4 regions of the Bradyrhizobium sp. YCK136 genome follow, and region 2 is predicted to be linked to each of the others. Evidence: riboswitches for the same ligand, from Rfam matches in the RefSeq annotation. Region 2 holds a riboswitch; each other region holds the start of a gene.
What was found. A riboswitch is a leader RNA that binds a small molecule or an ion and turns the genes downstream of it on or off. The one in region 2 is predicted to bind cobalamin.
Positions count from the first base shown of each region.

Region 1 (4,207 bases), 4.9 Mb from region 2:
CGCGAACAAACGACCAGTTCAGGATCGTCACCGGTCCGGTCAACATCGCCTTCATCGGCTTACCAGTTAGTGATTGCGCGTAGCGCCACCATTCCACGGTGATCGGCTTCGGCCGCACTACATCGCCAAACAGGATCGGGGGCCTAACGCAGCGCGAACCATAGGACTGAACCCATCCGTTCCTTGTAAATGCGAAGCCGGCGAGTTGCTCGCTGAAGTACTGCACCATGTCATTACGCTCGAATTCGCCATGCACGAGGACGTCAAGACCGATGTCCTCCTGCCAACGTACGGCGCGGGCTATCTCCTCTTTGAGGAACCTGTCGTATTGCTCCTCGCTCATCGCACCTCGCGCATGCGCCGCGCGAGCATTTCGCACCGCTGTGGTCTGCGGAAACGATCCTATCGTCGTGGTAGGAAAAGCCGGCAGTCCAAAGCGTTCCCTTTGGATCTCGGAACGACGGGCAAACGGGGTGGCGCGCTGGCGCATCGTCTGATCGATCGCCCTCATTCGGACAGCGACGTTGGCATTATGGATCTTCGGCGAGGTCCGGCGGGCAGTCGCGGCGCATTCCGACTCGGCAAGAGCTAGCCCAACATTCTGGTCGCCTGCGAGTACCCGCGCCAGGATCGCAAGCTCACGCATCTTCTGAACCGAGAAAGCAAGCCAGCTCTTGACGTCGGACGCGAGCCCGGTCTCGAGTTCAACATCGACCGGCACGTGAAGCAGCGAGCAGGACGGAGCGAGCTGTACACGGTGCCTGCCAAGCTTCGCAATCGAGGGCTTCAGCCGCTGACGGAGCGACGGCAAGTTCGACCGCCACACATTGCGGCCGTCGATGACACCGAGCGACATGACGAGATCACTTCGGCCGTCAGCAATGATCTGATCCAATAGTTCTGGCGCTCGAACCAAATCGACGTGCAGACCGGAAATTGGCAGGCTCAAGGCAGTATCCAGATTGTCGCCTAGGGCGCCGAAATAGCTCGCAAGCATGATCTTGATAGCGGGTCCCTCCTTTGCGAACCGGTTATAGGCGTGCAGCAACGATTGTCGCGCCGCCTCATCCAGATCAAGGACCAGGCAGGGCTCATCAAACTGAACCCAACTTGCCCCTCGTTTGGCTAATTCATGCAGAAGTTCGATATAGACAGGTATCAGATCATCGAGGAGAGAGAGGGGCTGGAACGCGCTATCGGTACTCTTGCCGAGCTTTAAAAATGTGACCGGCCCGATCAGGACAGGGCGGGTCTGAAAGCCAAGAGCCCTGGCTTCCTCATACTCTTCGACGGGTTTGCGAGAGCACAGTCTGAACGCCTGTCCCCGGTAAAACTCGGGAACCATGTAGTGGTAGTTGGTATCGAACCACTTGGTCATTTCCTGCGCGGGCACGCCAGATCCCCGCGTACTCTGGTCGCAACTCGCATCCTGATCGCCGCATTGCGATCCGCGGGCCATGGCGAAGTACGTCTGGAGCGAAACGGATTCTCCGTTCGAGGCGTAGATCTCCGGGATGGCGCCAACCATGACACTTGTATCAAGCACCTGATCATACAGCGAGAAGTCGTTTGACGGAATGATCGTGACGCCGAGCGATTTCTGACGAGCCCAATTCGCTGCGCGTAGGCCGGATGCGTCTTCGTGCAACTGCTGTTCACTAATCTTTCCAGACCAGTAGCTTTCTAGAGCGAGCTTGAGCTCACGCCTTGGGCCGATGCGTGGCGTTCCGAGCGTAGCAACTGGGAGAGAGAGAGGAGACATCGCGTTAACCCCTGTTGGGGACAAAGGCCATGGCGGACGCAGGCAGGAGAAGTCGCGCGTGCGACGGCTGCTTGGCGTACCACCGAGACACCCCGCCCGTGGACCAATATATTGTCGGGGCCGGTCTCCTGGCTTGCTGGTCATCGCTGCTGTCCGGCCTTCCCGAAGCCGTGCAGGCTTCAGTGACATCGTTGGACAGCGGCTCGCCACTTACAGTTGCGGGGGCAGCGCCGGCATTTGCACCGGCTTCCCTCTTAGCTCCGGATCAATGGGAACCGGAGAACCTCGACGACTTGGATTATCGGCACGAGAACTCTTCCGTCAACCTCTCAGATTATGTGCAAGCTAATCTGCGACATCTGCTAGCCGAATGACCGTGCATCTCTGTGACTTACCACCATCCAGAAACATTCTCTAATCAGAGATGTCATAATCAGACATATCCTTCTCAGATACCGGGATAGCATCCGGAGCTGCCTTGAGGCGGAGCCGCACGCCAGATCGATGAAAGGGACAGAAGCAGCCTTCCGGCGGGAGTACCGACGTTTCTATCAGAATGCTTTCGATGCGGCTTTGCGATTTCCAGAGGTTCGCCCAGCACCTCGGCTAGCCAGCTATTCTCTCAACTAAAGGATCTGCAGCGAATAGGCCAAGGCACGTGGCGGAATTTAGCAACATACGAGGCGAGGGGTTGATTTGCGTGCCACCCAGACTTCAAAGCCGGGATCAAGCCGGCTTGGTGCCGCTGGCAATCATGCAGCTCGAACGCCGGCGGCACGATAGCGAACCACACAGCTCAATAGCGGCAAACGCACTTCCGTCCATCAGGCATCCGGCATCGAGGCGTTCAACTCTTCTGCTAAATATCCGGTGCGGGACAAGGATGCACAAGCTGCGGCGGATACACTGAATAGGAACATCGAAAACGTGCAAAGGTCGGAAAGTCGACAAGAGCGACACAAACTCTGTGAAAATTTCCGCCTATTGCCTGGCACGAAGAATGCAGACCCTCGGCATGCCCAGTCTCCTCCTGCTGGGCAGGTCCAGCTCAGCCAATTGACGCAGTCGCTGTCGGGGAAGTTAGCTGCGCATGACATACAGGGAGCGCCTGATCGCGCGGGACAGCCAGCGGGTGCCACGTCGCATCCCCGTAAACTTCTTGCGATGGCTCATAGCAGGTTCGAGGTTGCCTGCTTTACAAGATGTTTGGATGAAACGCGATAGGCCGAGGGTTATGAAGAGAATGTCTGGAAGACCCGCGCTATGGCTTTGCTTGGTCGGATTCTTAATCTGCCTCGCCTGGCCGGCTGCCATGAGCAATAATATTCGGGCCAGCGACAGCCCCCTTGTCGAACGATTGAAGTCAACTTGGCGAGCGCAAGATGGTGAGACGATAGAACAAATTATCTCCAATGTCTCGAAGGTGGCACAGTTCGTGCCTCAAATGTGGGGCGTTGTTGAACTTGGCCAAAACGACTTTATTTTCGTTTCGTGGACCAGACACCGGGACAACAAATCGGACGAACAGTACGTTATCACTTGGAAGATCGCCCTCGACGGCACGTTTGAACTTGCGTCGACTTATGCGAAGCCGATGGAATTGGGCTGGCGCGCCCTGGCGCTCTCCCTGATCGCCAGTGAAGTCGCAGATGGCGAAAGGGACGCAAATCTTCGCTTTCTGCATGATCCGGCCAACTTCAACTTCGTGGCCACCCCGCAAGGCCGGCTCGGCGATCTTCTGCGGCAGGGCCGCTGCACTATCATTGAACCAGTTGGAGTGGACTACTTACCGAAGCGGAATGGCAAACCGGCCGAGACGGGTGACGTGTGGCGCGTTCAGCTCTTGGTGAATTGTAGTATCCAAGGACCACGTTATTTTGCACACAACGGGGTCATCACTTTCGAAAAGAGAGAAGGACAGGATTGGGAGCCACAATCCTCCTTTGCCAAGCGCATCGCGAAATTTGCCCCTGGCTCCTGGTTCCAACGCACCGAGCCAAATGAAGAGGAATACTTAGGAGAGCGAAGGCCCGAGTAAACTGCCGCAGAGCAACATCGCGCCGCAGTTCCTCCATGGCCCAGTGCCTCGGACCGACTGCAAGACATACGCGCTCGGCACTTGCTTTGTTTTAGCCCGATCTGTTCACGAGAGCACGGTCGTTCTTGACGTCTGACGGGGGCTGGCGGCTGGCGTGGGTGACCGTCCGGCCTTTTCTCACCGGGTTCTACATCAAGCTGTTTTGTAGGCGATGGAGGAGTGGGGCGAACGGGGGGCGGACGCCCCGCCGGTCAAGGACTGAGCGGCAGCAGCGCGCCGGGCAAGCCGCGGATCAGGTCGGCTTCGGGACATGCCGCGGCGAACGCAAGGCGAATGCGGCTCGTGGTCTCGACCACACGGGCAGCGATTTTCAGAAGACGAAGACGCAGCGTCGCGAACTCGGCAGT
Region 1 covers NZ_CP172424.1:1,293,998-1,298,204, reverse strand. Annotated here, with positions in the region: gene metE (5-methyltetrahydropteroyltriglutamate--homocysteine S-methyltransferase) at 1-1,762, opposite strand, end outside; cobalamin riboswitch at 1,863-2,065, opposite strand; gene ACFLEY_RS06110 (nodulate formation efficiency C protein) at 3,075-3,800, shown strand; partial or broken gene ACFLEY_RS06105 (IS1380-like element ISBdi2 family transposase) at 4,052-4,207, opposite strand, start outside.
Region 1: linked by a shared signal. The riboswitch ahead of metE (5-methyltetrahydropteroyltriglutamate--homocysteine S-methyltransferase) and the one ahead of ACFLEY_RS30080 (DUF1636 domain-containing protein) in region 2 are both predicted to bind cobalamin.

Region 2 (4,207 bases):
CCCTCGCCGGCGGTCGGCACGGCGATGACACCGCGCGCGGGCTCGTAAAAGCCCATCTCGGGCACGGTCGTCTCGCCGACGACCGGACCGGCATAGAGTCCCGAGGCCAGCGCAAGTTGCGCAATCGCGGCCTGCGCTGCGACCGGACCGCCGGTGTCGCAGAGCACCTTGAGCCGGCGCAGCGTCGAGACAGGCAGCGTTGAGTATGCATCGAGCCGCGTGTCGTCGCGGCCGTCGGCCGGCAGCACGGCGAGCACGATACCGCGCGCCTGCGCGAGTTGCTGGAGAGCCGCGAGACCGTAGGGCCAATAGGACTCGCCGCCGATCAGGCGGACCAGAATGCCGCGTGCCTGGGCCAGCGTGCGCTCGATGTAGGTGTCGATCGAAAGCGGATGACGCAGTTCGGCGAGATTGGCGAGCCGCAGCGACGGCAGGCTGTCGCGGCCACGCCGCCAGCCGGCCGCGAACGCGGCAAGATCGGAATCCGAATACGAGAGCACCACGAGATCGGCCGGGTCCTGGCCGATGTCCCTTGGCGTCGCGGTCTCCTCGAGACCGCGGCTCTCGCGGAAGACGACGTGCATCAGATGCCAGATCCTGAAAGACCAAGTCCCGCTCTTATCGCGGCCTCGTCGATATCGCCGTGCTCGCCGATCACGACGAGCTTTGACTGCCGCGCGAGCGCGCCCCAGGGCTTGTCGAACTGGTGACGCACGCGCTCGCCGACGGCCTGGAGCAGCAGGCGCATCGGCTTGCCCGCGACCGCGATGTAACCCTTGGCACGCAGCACGTTCTGCTCGCGCGCCAGGCGCTGAACCGAGGCGACCAGCGCATCGACGTCGCCGACTTCCGGAAGATCGATCACGACGGACGCAAAATCGTCGTGCTCATGCTCCTCCTCGCCGTCGTGATGCGACGGGCGCGCGGCAAGATCATTCTCGGCGGCGGCACCGAGACCGAGGATGACGCGCGCATCGATCGCGCCGTCGGTAACGGCAAGCATCGGCACGCGGCGCGGCATCTCGGCGGTGATGGCAGCCTTGGCCGCTTCGAGTCCCGCCGGGCCGGCAAGATCGGCCTTGGTCAGCAGCACGATGTCGGCGCAGGCGATCTGGTCCTCGAACACTTCCGACAGCGGCGTCTCGTGATCGAGATTTTCGTCCGCCGCCCGCTGCACTTCCACTGCGGCCGGGTCCGGCGCGAAACGGCCGGCGGCGACGGCCTCGGCATCGGCCAGCGCGATCACACCGTCAACGGTGATGCGCGAACGGATCTCCGGCCAGTCGAACGCCCTAAGCAAGGGCTTGGGCAGCGCCAGGCCCGAGGTCTCGATCAGGATGTGATCGGGCCTCACCGGCCGCGCCAGCAACAGCTCCATGGTCGGGATGAAATCGTCGGCAACGGTGCAGCAGATGCAGCCATTGGCGAGCTCGACGATGTTTTCCTCCGGGCAATTGGCATCGGCGCAGGACTTCAGAATCTGGCCGTCGACGCCCTCGCTGCCGAACTCGTTGACGAGCACCGCGAGCTTCTTGCCGTTGGGGTTGGCGAGCAAATGCTGGATCAGCGTCGTCTTGCCGGAGCCGAGAAAGCCGGTGATCACCGTGACCGGGACTTTTGCGAGCGAGTTCATTCGGCGGCCTCCGGCACGACGGCAATGGGGGGAATGCGCGCAAGTGACTGCTTGCGGAAGATCTCGGGACGGCTGCGCCAGGGCACGAGGCCGTCGGGCGCGGCCGCATAGGCGGCGGCGCCTGCGATCACGTCGCGCGCGTTGGCATCCGACAGGCGGCCATAGACATAGGACCAGCGGCCGGGCGCACTGAGCGCGACCGAGCAGCCCTGGCTGCATGCGGACAGGCATTCAACGGGAACCACATTGACGCCATCGGGCACGCCGGCGTCGACGATCGCACCGTGAAGGCGCTTGCCCGGCGTGACTTCGCCCTCGCCAAGCGTCTCGCCGGCACGGCAGGTAATGCAGACGTGAAGTGTGACGGTCATCGCCTCTTCCAGAATAAACAGCGGGAGGCGAAGAGGCCCACGAACCGGTCTTGCGAGGGTCCGTTTCCCCGTCGCGGAACACCCCGTCCGCCGGTCCAAAAATCGTCCGCGCTGGCAGGTCTCCCGGCTTGCGGAGCAGGGTTTTGCCCTTCGATCCCCGCCTTCCCGATCCCGTTAGGGATCAGTGGCCTCGGGCATCTCTCCGGTCACGGTCGCGGGGGCGGCTGCATTTTGGACCCAAATCTTGCCGATTCGGACCCTATCGCATTCCCTCTTCGCCTGTCATAGGACAGGAACCAACGCCGGGCCACCATTTGCCCCTGGCCGCCTCTTGTCAAGCCGAAGGACCCCGTCCGATGACGCCTGAACCGGATACCCAAACGGCCGAGGAAACCGACGCCCGCCACGCCGCGAAAATGGCGAAGAAGAAGGCCGCCCGCGACAAGATCATGGCGACCAAGAGCGGCGAGAAGGGCCTCATCATCGTCCATACCGGCGCCGGCAAGGGCAAGTCCTCCTCCGCCTTCGGCATGATCGTGCGCTGCGTCGCCCATGGCTTCCCCTGCGCCGTCGTGCAGTTCATCAAGGGGGCCTGGGATACAGGCGAGCGGCGCCTGCTCACCGGCCATTTCGGCGATCTCTGCCAGTTCCATGCGATGGGCGAAGGTTTCACCTGGGAGACGCAGGACCGCGCCCGCGACATCGCGGCCGCGCGCGCCGGCTGGGAGAAGGCGAAGGAGCTGATCCTCGATTCGAACCTGCGCATGGTCGTGCTCGACGAGATTAACATCGCGCTGCGCTACGACTATCTCGATATCGCTGAGGTCGTCGAGTTCCTGACGACGCAAAAGCCTGCGATGACACATGTCGTGCTCACCGGGCGCAATGCCAAGGACGAGCTGATCGAGATCGCCGACCTCGTCACCGAGATGACGCTGGTGAAACATCCGTTCCGCTCCGGCATCAAGGCGCAAGCCGGCGTCGAGTTCTGAAGACACACGCGATGGCGCGCGCATTGATGATCCAGGGGGCCGGCTCGGACGTGGGCAAGTCGCTCATCGTCGCCGGCCTTGCGCGCGCCTTCACGCGGCGTGGGCTGCGCGTGCTTCCCTTCAAGCCGCAGAACATGTCGAACAATGCCGCCGTGACCGTCGACGGCGGCGAGATCGGCCGCGCCCAAGCACTGCAAGCCCTCGCCGCCGGCGTCGAGCCGCACACCGACATGAACCCGGTGCTCCTGAAGCCCGAGACCGATGTCGGCGCGCAGGTCGTTGTCCACGGCAAACGCATCGCGACCGCGCGGGCGCGCGAATACGCGGCGATGAAACCGTCATTGATGGGCGCGGTGCTGGAGAGCTTTGAGCGGCTGAAGGCGCGCGCCGATCTCGTGCTGGTCGAAGGCGCCGGCAGCCCCGCCGAGGTCAATTTGCGCAAGGCCGACATCGCCAACATGGGTTTTGCGCGCAAGGCCGACGTGCCCGTCGTGCTGATCGGCGATATCGACCGTGGCGGCGTCATCGCCCAGCTCGTCGGCATCAAGATGGTGATCGACCCCGACGATGCCGCGATGATCCAGGGTTTTGTCATCAACAAATTTCGCGGCGATCCCACGCTGTTCGATGACGGCTACAAGCTGATCGAAGCAAAGACCGCCTGGCGCGGTTTTGGCGTGCTGCCCTGGTTTGCGCGCGCCGGCGAGCTGCCCGCCGAGGACGCGCTGGGCCTGAGTGATGCGCGAAAGCCGGGCCAATGCAAGATCGCTTGCCTTGCGCTGTCGCGGATCGCCAATTTCGACGATCTCGATCCGCTCAAGCTCGAGGCGGGCGTCGATCTCGTCATGGTGCGGCCGGGTGAAGCGATCCCTGGCGATGTGCGTCTCGTCATCATCCCCGGCTCCAAATCCACCCGCGGCGACCTCGCCTTCCTGCGCGCGCAGGGCTGGGACATTGATCTCCTGGCGCATTATCGCCGCGGCGGCCACGTGCTCGGCCTCTGCGGCGGCTATCAGATGCTCGGACGCAGCGTTGCCGATCCCGACGGGATCGAAGGCCCTGCCGGCGACACGCCGGGCCTCGGACTCCTGGATGTCGAAACGGTGATGAGTCCGCAGAAGACGCTGACGCGGGTTGCGGCCGTGCATGCGGCGACCGACCAGCCGATCGAGGCCTACGAAATCCACATCGGCCGCACCGACGGGCCCGAT
Region 2 covers NZ_CP172424.1:6,195,288-6,199,494, forward strand. Annotated here, with positions in the region: gene cobN (cobaltochelatase subunit CobN) at 1-584, opposite strand, end outside; gene cobW (cobalamin biosynthesis protein CobW) at 584-1,633, opposite strand; gene ACFLEY_RS30080 (DUF1636 domain-containing protein) at 1,630-2,004, opposite strand; cobalamin riboswitch at 2,100-2,320, opposite strand; gene cobO (cob(I)yrinic acid a,c-diamide adenosyltransferase) at 2,361-2,996, shown strand; gene ACFLEY_RS30090 (cobyric acid synthase) at 3,008-4,207, shown strand, end outside.

Region 3 (4,207 bases), 1.0 Mb from region 2:
TATCGCGCCCGCCGCTTCGACGAGGCCCGCGCCGCCTTCAACGCGGCGCTCGAAGCCGTCCCCGGCGACGGTCCCTCGCGCGCGCTGCTCGCCCGCATCGCGCAGTTCGAGGTCAATCCGCCGGACGAGAGGTGGGACGGTGCCTGGCGGCTGGAGCAGAAGTAAGCCGCCGCGGGAAAAATTGTTTCTACTCGATAACGATGTTCGCCGTGACCTATTTCCCAGGCTTAGGTTGATCGTCCTTGAGGCGTTTGATGGGGACACGCCGATGACAGAACTTGAGGACAGGCTGGAACGGTTCGAGACGCTCACGGCCGAATGCGAGCTGATCGCCAAGCTCGCCACCGACAGCACCAAGCGCGAATTCTATCTCAAGCTCGCCGAGCACTATTATCAGCTTGCGCGCGAGACGCGGGCTGCGGTCGCGACCAGCGCTGCGGCCTGAAGGCGGCTGCAATCCGTTCTTAACATTTGGCACGCATCCTTTGACGGGAGCGAGCGTCGCGATTCGCGATGGCTCGCAGTGGGAATGCCGGGACTCGCTGCAATGCAGCGTGTCTCGCTGATGTTGCTTTGCCGGTGCTTTTTCGGGGCAATCCCATGCGTCTGCTTGCGGTCCTCATCCTCGCGCTCATGACAGCGGCCTGCAACCAGGAACAGGACATCACCGGCTCGACCGCAGCCTGCCCGGTGCGGAACTACAGCTCCTACAACCCCCGCGACATGAACCAGTGCGTGGCCGCCTGCAAGGCGTGCGACCATGGCAACACGGTCACCTGCACCACGTCCTGCACGCTCAAGGGCGCGCACTGATCGGCCAGCGGTTTGCAAAAGCCTGAGGGCCGGATCGCCGGGCCCCTTGGGCATTGAGGGGTTGACGGTGTCGGGGCACCGGAACGATTCACCTGACATAATCATTGGTAGGAGCAGGCAGGACGCGGAGTCGGATGGAATGGGTATGCTCGATCCCGGCCGGTTTCTGGTGTCGTGCTCGCAGTGCGACGCGTGGCCGATGGCGGCCAACGTCAAACGCTCGAGCTGGTCGACGTCCCCGAGCGAGGTCCGCTTCGTGTGTCCGCGCTGTCGCCGCGAGGAGACCGCGATCATCTCCGCCTCGGGCGAATTGACGCCGATCCGGCGCATCGACATCCCGCCGCGCGACGTCACGGTGGCCTGGGCTCAGGCACAGCGCCAGAGAGGGCGGGCGTAGGCGGCCGCTCTATTGCGCGATCCCGTGTCGGAACCCGGGCGATCGTCGGACGTTTCCGCCCCAACATCACGTATCGAGGCCAGGCGAATGATCAGCGCGCATTTCGACACCCGTACACGGATCAACATGAAGCTGGCGCTGGATCGGATTTGCCGCAATCGGCCCAGGGGCGAGGATCATGGGTTCCGCAGGTCGGTCGCCGAGAACATCGTCCGCTGCGCGCTCGCGGGCCGAACCGGCATCGGCCAGCTTGTCGATGCCGGAGAGCGGGCGGTGGTCACGACGCGCGCGGTGCGGAAGCCTGACTGATTGTGTTTGCCTCGCGTTTGCAGCTCATCGTTCAACCGGTCGATTGACTCTCCGTACGGCCGCCTCGTAGATTGATCGGTGACGGTTCTCCGCACGGAGATCAAAAGGGAACGTGGTGCGAGATTGTCCCAACGCCGGGATTGTCCCAACGCCACGGCTGCCCCCGCAACTGTAAGCGGTGAATCTTTCGTCATATGCCACTGGGAATCTCGGTCCTGGGAAGGCGACGTAAGGTAACGACCCGCGAGCCAGGAGACCTGCCGTCAGCCGTGGTCACACGCGAAGATGTCGGTCGGGGAGTACAGGCATTAGCTTCACCGGAGCAATCGATTGCTCCGCCGTAAAGCCTCGTTCGCTGTGACGTGCCACTGACGTCATGCCGAGGTTACAACTGTGTCCCGTATTGTCTCTGCCGCCAGGCGCCTTCGCGCCGGTATCGTTGCTGCCGTTTTCCTCCATGCGATCGATCTCCCCGCAGCTTTCGCGCAGCAAGCCGCCGCCGAGCAGCTGCCGCCGGTCGAAGTGACCAGGCCCGACGATCAGAACCGCACGCGCGCCAGGGCGATCGGCGACGGCGACACGACGAGGCGGCGAGCCCCGAGTGGAGCGCCGGCAGGCAATGGCGCCGGCTCGTCCGGCTCCGGCGGCGAGGCGGTCGCCAGCAACGGAGGCATCGTCGGGGCCGCCACGACCGTCATCACGGCCGCGGATATCGCACATGCGCCCTCGCAGACGCTTGCCGAGATCATCGCGACGCAAGTCCCGGGTGCCCAGATCACGACGCTCTATGGCGGCCAGATCGGCGCGAAGACCAGCGTCGACCTGCGCGGCTTCGGCGCGTTTGCCACTGCCAATTCGCTGGTGCTGATCAACGGGCGGCGGCTGAACGACATCGACATCGCGCAGGTGGACCTCTCCACTGTCCCGCTCAATTCCATTGAGCGTATCGAGATCACGCGCGGCAATGCCGGCGCGGTGCTCTATGGGGACAATGCGGTCGGCGGCGTGATCAACATCGTCACCAGGAACGGCGTCGGCGGGCCGCCCGTTGCCGCGCGCATCGAGGCCGGCTTCGGCTCGTTCGACACCAGGCTTGGCAATGTCTCGACGTCGCTCAATTCCGGTCCGTGGTCGACCTCGTTCTACGGCAATGCCGTCAAGACAGACGGCTACCGCGACAACAATCGCCTTGTCCAGGAGAATGGCGTCGGCAACCTGAACTACACGACATCAGACCTGACTGCTTTCGTCACCGTTACCGGCGACAATCAGGAGCTGCGATTGCCGGGCGGCCGCACCGTCGATCCGTCCATCGGCGTCGACGAGCTCGCGACCAACCGACGGGGCACCAGCACACCCTTCAACTACGCCAACCAGCAGGGCTTCAGCGCGACAGCCGGCTTCACGAAGACCCTGGCCAACGGCATCGATCTGATCGTGGACGGCGGCGTGCGCGACAAGAAGCAGCAGGGCGCGTTCTTCTCCGGCCCGGCGCCGGTTCCCGCGTTGTTCACGTCCACCTATGTCGATGCCGATCTGACGACATGGTCGATCACGCCGCGGCTCAGCGTGAAGGGCTTGCTGCTGGGGATGCCGTCGCAACTGCTGACCGGCCTCGATTATTACGATGCGAGCTTTCAGCAGAACCGCGGCGCCGGCCAGGGGCTCGCGCCCTGGCACAATTACGATCTCAGGCAGCAGACGGTTGCGGGCTATTTTCAGCACGCATTGGGTGTGGCGCCGGCGACTGACGTCTCCTATGGCGTGCGGGCAGAGCGTCAGTCTCTCGGCGCGAGACAATTTTGACGTCGCCGCTCCGTTCAACACCGACATCGGCGCGCTCCCGCTCAGGAGCGACGAGACCCAATACGCGCTGCACCTCGGGGTCGAGCATCGCCTCAATGACATCGTCTCGCTGTTCGGCCGCGCTGCGCGCGCATTCCGCACGCCGGATGTCGATGAGCGTGTGTCGTCGGGCCCTTCATTCGACCCCTTCTTCAATCCGCTGCCGCAGACCTTCCGGCTCAAGACCCAGACCTCGCAGGATGTCGAGGGCGGGCTGCGCATCAAGGGAGGCGGGCTGCAATTGCAGAGCAGCCTCTATCTGATGGACCTCGCCAACGAGATCCACTTCAGTCCGATCCTGTTCTACAACACCAACCTCGATCCGACCCGCCGTTACGGCTCGGAGACCAGTCTGTCCTATCGCGTCAACGACTCTCTGCTCCTGCGCTCCGGCATGGCCTATACAAGGGCCGTGTTTCGCGAGGGCGTCTGGGCCGGCAACGACGTGCCGCTGGTGTCGCGCTACACCGCGAGTGCAGGCGTCACTTGGAACATCTGGCAGAACTATGTGGTGCTCGACGCCACCGCGCGCTTCTGGAGCGAGCGGCGCATGGACAATGACCAGGCGGGAACACAGCGGCCGATCCCAGCCAATGGCACGATCGACCTCAAGCTCAGCGGTCAGTACGAGCGCTACTTCTGGTCTTTGAGCGTCAACAACGTGCTGAACGCGCTCTACTACGACTATGCGATCGCAAGCACCTTCACGGACGGCCGCTTCAGTGCCTATCCGCTGCCGGGCCGCACCTATCTGCTCAAGGCCGGCGCCAAATTCTGATCAAGGCTCTGATCGCGACGGGGGCTGTCATAGGCTCCCGAATGGACTAGAATTCGAAAAGAAGG
Region 3 covers NZ_CP172424.1:5,174,085-5,178,291, reverse strand. Annotated here, with positions in the region: gene ACFLEY_RS25415 (adenylate/guanylate cyclase domain-containing protein) at 1-165, shown strand, start outside; gene ACFLEY_RS25410 (hypothetical protein) at 269-445, shown strand; gene ACFLEY_RS25405 (hypothetical protein) at 601-813, shown strand; gene ACFLEY_RS25400 (hypothetical protein) at 953-1,210, shown strand; gene ACFLEY_RS25395 (hypothetical protein) at 1,298-1,519, shown strand; cobalamin riboswitch at 1,585-1,799, shown strand; partial or broken gene ACFLEY_RS25390 (TonB-dependent receptor) at 1,913-4,142, shown strand.
Region 3: linked by a shared signal. The riboswitch ahead of ACFLEY_RS25390 (TonB-dependent receptor) and the one ahead of ACFLEY_RS30080 (DUF1636 domain-containing protein) in region 2 are both predicted to bind cobalamin.

Region 4 (4,207 bases), on a different replicon from region 2:
CGACGCGGGTCGTGCACAGCCTGGTCGATATGTTCCGCGCTCGCATGTTCGCGATCTGCTGCGGCTACGAGGACGCCGACGACCTCGATCATCTGAGGTCCGATCCGGCATTCAAACTGGCCTGCGGTCGCCTACCGGACACGGGCCGGGATTTGTGTTCCCAGCCGACGCTGTCGCGGCTGGAGAATGCTCCGCGCCTGCGCGACGTGATCCGGCTGACCTACACTTTGGTCGACGCATGGATGGATAGCTACCCGCGCGAGCCGGCATCCGTCACGCTCGACATCGATGATACCTGCGACGTCGTCCACGGCCATCAGCAGCTCTCGCTGTTCAACGCTCATTATGACGAACGCTGCTTCCTGCCGATCCACGTCTACGACACGGAGAAGAGCCGGCCCGTGGCCGTCGTGCTGCGGCCCGGCAAGACGCCGGGCGGCGTCGAGGTGCGTGCCCATCTGCGCCGTACGGCATATCCGGACGCGGTGGCACAACACGCAAATTACGTTCCGTGGCGACGGGCACTATGCCCGGCCGGAGGCCATGGCGTGGTGCGAGACCAACGGCATCGACTACATCTTCGGTCTGTCCGGCACCAAGCCTCTCGCCAGAAAAGTCGACGAGGTCGCCGACGACATCCGCACCCGACGCGCCATCGAGAACCTGCCGGTTCTGCGTGGCTATACCGAGACGCGCCACAAGGCAAAGTCCTGGGATCGCGAACGGCGCACCGTCGCCCGTATTGAGGCGACGATGCTCGGCCTCGACATCCGTTTCGTCGTCACCAGCCTCGATGTCGGCTCGGCCGAGTGGATCTACGACAGCCTGTATTGCGCGCGCGGCCAAGCCGAGAATCTGATCAAGCTGCATAAGACACAGCTCGCCTCCGACCGCACCAGCTGCCGTTCGGCGCTCGCCAACCAGGTCCGTCTCGTGCTCCATACGGCCGCTTATTGGCTGATGCTGACCGTGCGCGACGCCATTCCCAAAGCCCGGGAATTGGCCGCTGCCGAGTTCGCGACGCTGCGTCTTCGTCTCTTGAAACTCGCTGCCCGTGTGGTCGAGACCACGAGCCGCATTCGCCTTGCGTTCGCCGCGGCATGTCCCGAAGCCGACCTGATCCGCGGCTTGCCCGGCGCGCTGCTGCCGCTCAGTCCTTGACCGGCGGGGCGTCCGCCCCCGTTCGCCCAACCCATCCCTCAAGCGCGTTGCAAAGTACCGGTCGTCAGGCGGCGAAAAGCCGAAGGCAATCCTGTGCGCCTCGTCAGACAAGATGTGCGGCCGCATCAATCGGGCCCAAAAGCCGCACTCTCACGAATAGGACGGGCTAAGCAGCCCGAGACAATCGACGCGTGGCGCAACGAAGACGAGAACCCATGACGGGCTCTATATTTCCGCTGCAATAAACTACCTGTTGACACAGAATCGAATATGCCCCCTAAATGTAGCCGTCACGGTCTCTCGAATCACAAGATAGAGAGCTAAGAGGGAAGCCGGTACGGCCGAAAGCCAAAGCCGGCGCTGCCCCCGCAACTGTAAGCGGCGAGCCGATGTCGATAGAGTCACTGGCGCAAAATCTCCGCGTCGGGAAGGCCAGACAGCAGCAATAACCCGCGAGCCAGGAGACCTGCCGCGACAACAACAGAGTCCTCGGGCGGGGTGTCCCGGTGGTCGCTTGCCGGCAGTCGGCCGCCGAGGGCGGCTCGTTTTCCGCATGCGCCTACCTCGGCCCTGCCCCAACCCATATGGGATGCCGATGTCTGGTCTGGGTCAAAGCAATTCTTTGCAAGCCGCATTGCCGCGCTCGATCGTCAAACGCGATGGCGACACGGTTGTGTTCGATGCCGGCAAGATCCGTTCTGCGATCGCGCGCGCGGGACGGGCGACCGGCGAGTTCGACGACGAGGCGGCCGGCCGGCTCACGGGAGAGACTATCAAGGTCATCGCGCACCGCTTCGCCGGCGCAACGCCCCAAATTGAAGAGGTGCAGGATATTGTCGAGCAGGTGCTGATCGCGGCCGACTATTTCGCCACTGCGCGCGCCTACATCGTCTATCGTGAGAAACGCGGACAGGCGCGTCGGGACCACAAGACGATGGTTGATGTCGCCGCTTCCATCAACGAGTATCTCGAACGTACCGACTGGCGCGTGAATGCCAACGCCAACCAGGGCTATTCGCTGGGCGGCCTTATCCTGAACCTCTCGGGCAAGGTCGTCGCCAACTACTGGCTGTCGCACATCTACCCGCCGGAGATCGGCCACGCCCATCGTGAAGGCGACATCCATATCCATGACCTCGACATGCTCGCCGGTTATTGCGCCGGCTGGTCGCTGCGCACGCTCTTGACCGAGGGACTGAACGGCGTGCCCGGCAAGGTCGAGGCCGGCCCGCCGAAGCACATGTCGAGTGCGGTCGGGCAGATCGTCAATTTTCTCGGCACGTTGCAGAACGAGTGGGCGGGCGCGCAAGCCTTCAGTTCGTTCGACACCTATATGGCGCCGTTCATCCGGAGGGACGGCTTGAGCTACGGCGACGTACTGCAATCGATCCAGGAGCTCATCTACAACCTCAATGTCCCCTCGCGCTGGGGTACGCAGACGCCTTTCACCAATCTCACCTTCGACTGGACCTGCCCGGAGGACCTCCGCGATCAGGTGCCGGTGATCGGCGGAGAGGAGATGGATTTCACCTATGGCGACCTGCGTTCCGAAATGGACATGATCAACCGCGCCTATATGGAGGTGATGACGAAAGGTGACGCCAAGGGCCGTGTATTCACCTTTCCAATCCCGACCTACAACATCGCTGCGGATTTCCCCTGGGAGAGCGATAACGCTGATCGCCTGTTCGAGATGACGGCGAAATACGGCCTGCCCTACTTCCAGAACTTCATCAATTCCGAGCTCAAGCCGAACATGATCCGCTCGATGTGCTGCCGACTACAGCTCGATCTCACCGAGCTGCTCAAGCGCGGTAACGGCCTGTTCGGCAGCGCTGAGCAGACCGGCTCTATTGGTGTGGTTACCATTAATTGCGCTCGCCTCGGCTATCTGCATCGCGGCGACGAAGCGGGCCTATTCCATCGCCTCGACGCGCTGCTGGAAATCGGTCGCAACAGCCTGGACATCAAGCGCAAGGTCGTGCAACGCTACATGGACGACGGACTTTTTCCCTATAGCAAGCGCTATCTGGGCACGCTGCGCAACCATTTCTCGACGCTCGGCGTCAATGGCGTCAACGAGATGATCCGCAACCTCACCGCCGATTGCGAGAACATCAGCACACCCTGGGGCCATGCCTTTGCGGTACGGCTGCTCGACCATGTGCGCGCGCGCATCGCCGCGTTCCAGACCGAAACCGGCATCCTGTTCAACCTCGAAGCCACGCCCGCGGAGGGCACGACCTACCGCTTCGCGAAGGAAGACCGCAAGCGCTACCCCGGAATCTTGCAGGCGGGCACCGTCGATCTCCCCTATTACACCAATTCGAGCCAGCTTCCGGTCGGCCTCACCGACGATCCGTTCGAGGCCCTTGAGCGCCAAGACGAGCTGCAACGCAAATACACCGGCGGTACGGTGCTCCATCTCTACATGGGCTCACGCTTGTCCTCGGGCGCAGCGTGCAAGAAGCTCGTGCGGCGGGCGCTCTCAAATTTCCGCCTACCCTACGTCACCGTCACGCCGACATTCTCGATCTGTCCGACGCACGGCTATCTCGAAGGCGAGCATGCCTTCTGCCCGAAATGCGACGCCGAACGGCTCGCAGCCAAGCGGCATGCCGCCGCGCACTGAAAGGAGACCACAGATGAACGAATCCACTGCCCGTGCGACCAGCACCGATTCCGCGGTGACGCTCAGCGACGACGAGCGCCAGCCCTGTGAGGTCTGGACCCGCGTGATGGGTTATCACCGGCCGGTGTCGTCGTTCAATCGCGGCAAGAAAGGCGAGCACAATGAGCGCAGGTTCTTCGCTGAAGCGCGCGTCGCGCTCGGCTGAATTGCAGATTGGCGGGCTGGCCCGGCTGTCCACCTGCGACTGGCCGGGCGAGCTCGTGGCAACGGTGTTCTGCCAGGGCTGCCCTTGGTCGTGCGGCTATTGCCACAACCCGCATCTGATTCCGCCGAGGGGAGACTTCGAAATCGCGTGGCCGGACGTGCTGTCTTTTCTCGACAGCCGTCGCGGCCTGCTCGACGGCGTGGTGTTCT
Region 4 covers NZ_CP172426.1:88,651-92,857, reverse strand. Annotated here, with positions in the region: partial or broken gene ACFLEY_RS48555 (IS1380-like element ISBdi2 family transposase) at 1-1,161, shown strand, start outside; cobalamin riboswitch at 1,438-1,650, shown strand; gene ACFLEY_RS48550 (ribonucleoside triphosphate reductase) at 1,784-3,793, shown strand; gene nrdD (anaerobic ribonucleoside-triphosphate reductase) at 3,807-3,998, shown strand; gene ACFLEY_RS48540 (anaerobic ribonucleoside-triphosphate reductase activating protein) at 3,955-4,207, shown strand, end outside.
Region 4: linked by a shared signal. The riboswitch ahead of ACFLEY_RS48550 (ribonucleoside triphosphate reductase) and the one ahead of ACFLEY_RS30080 (DUF1636 domain-containing protein) in region 2 are both predicted to bind cobalamin.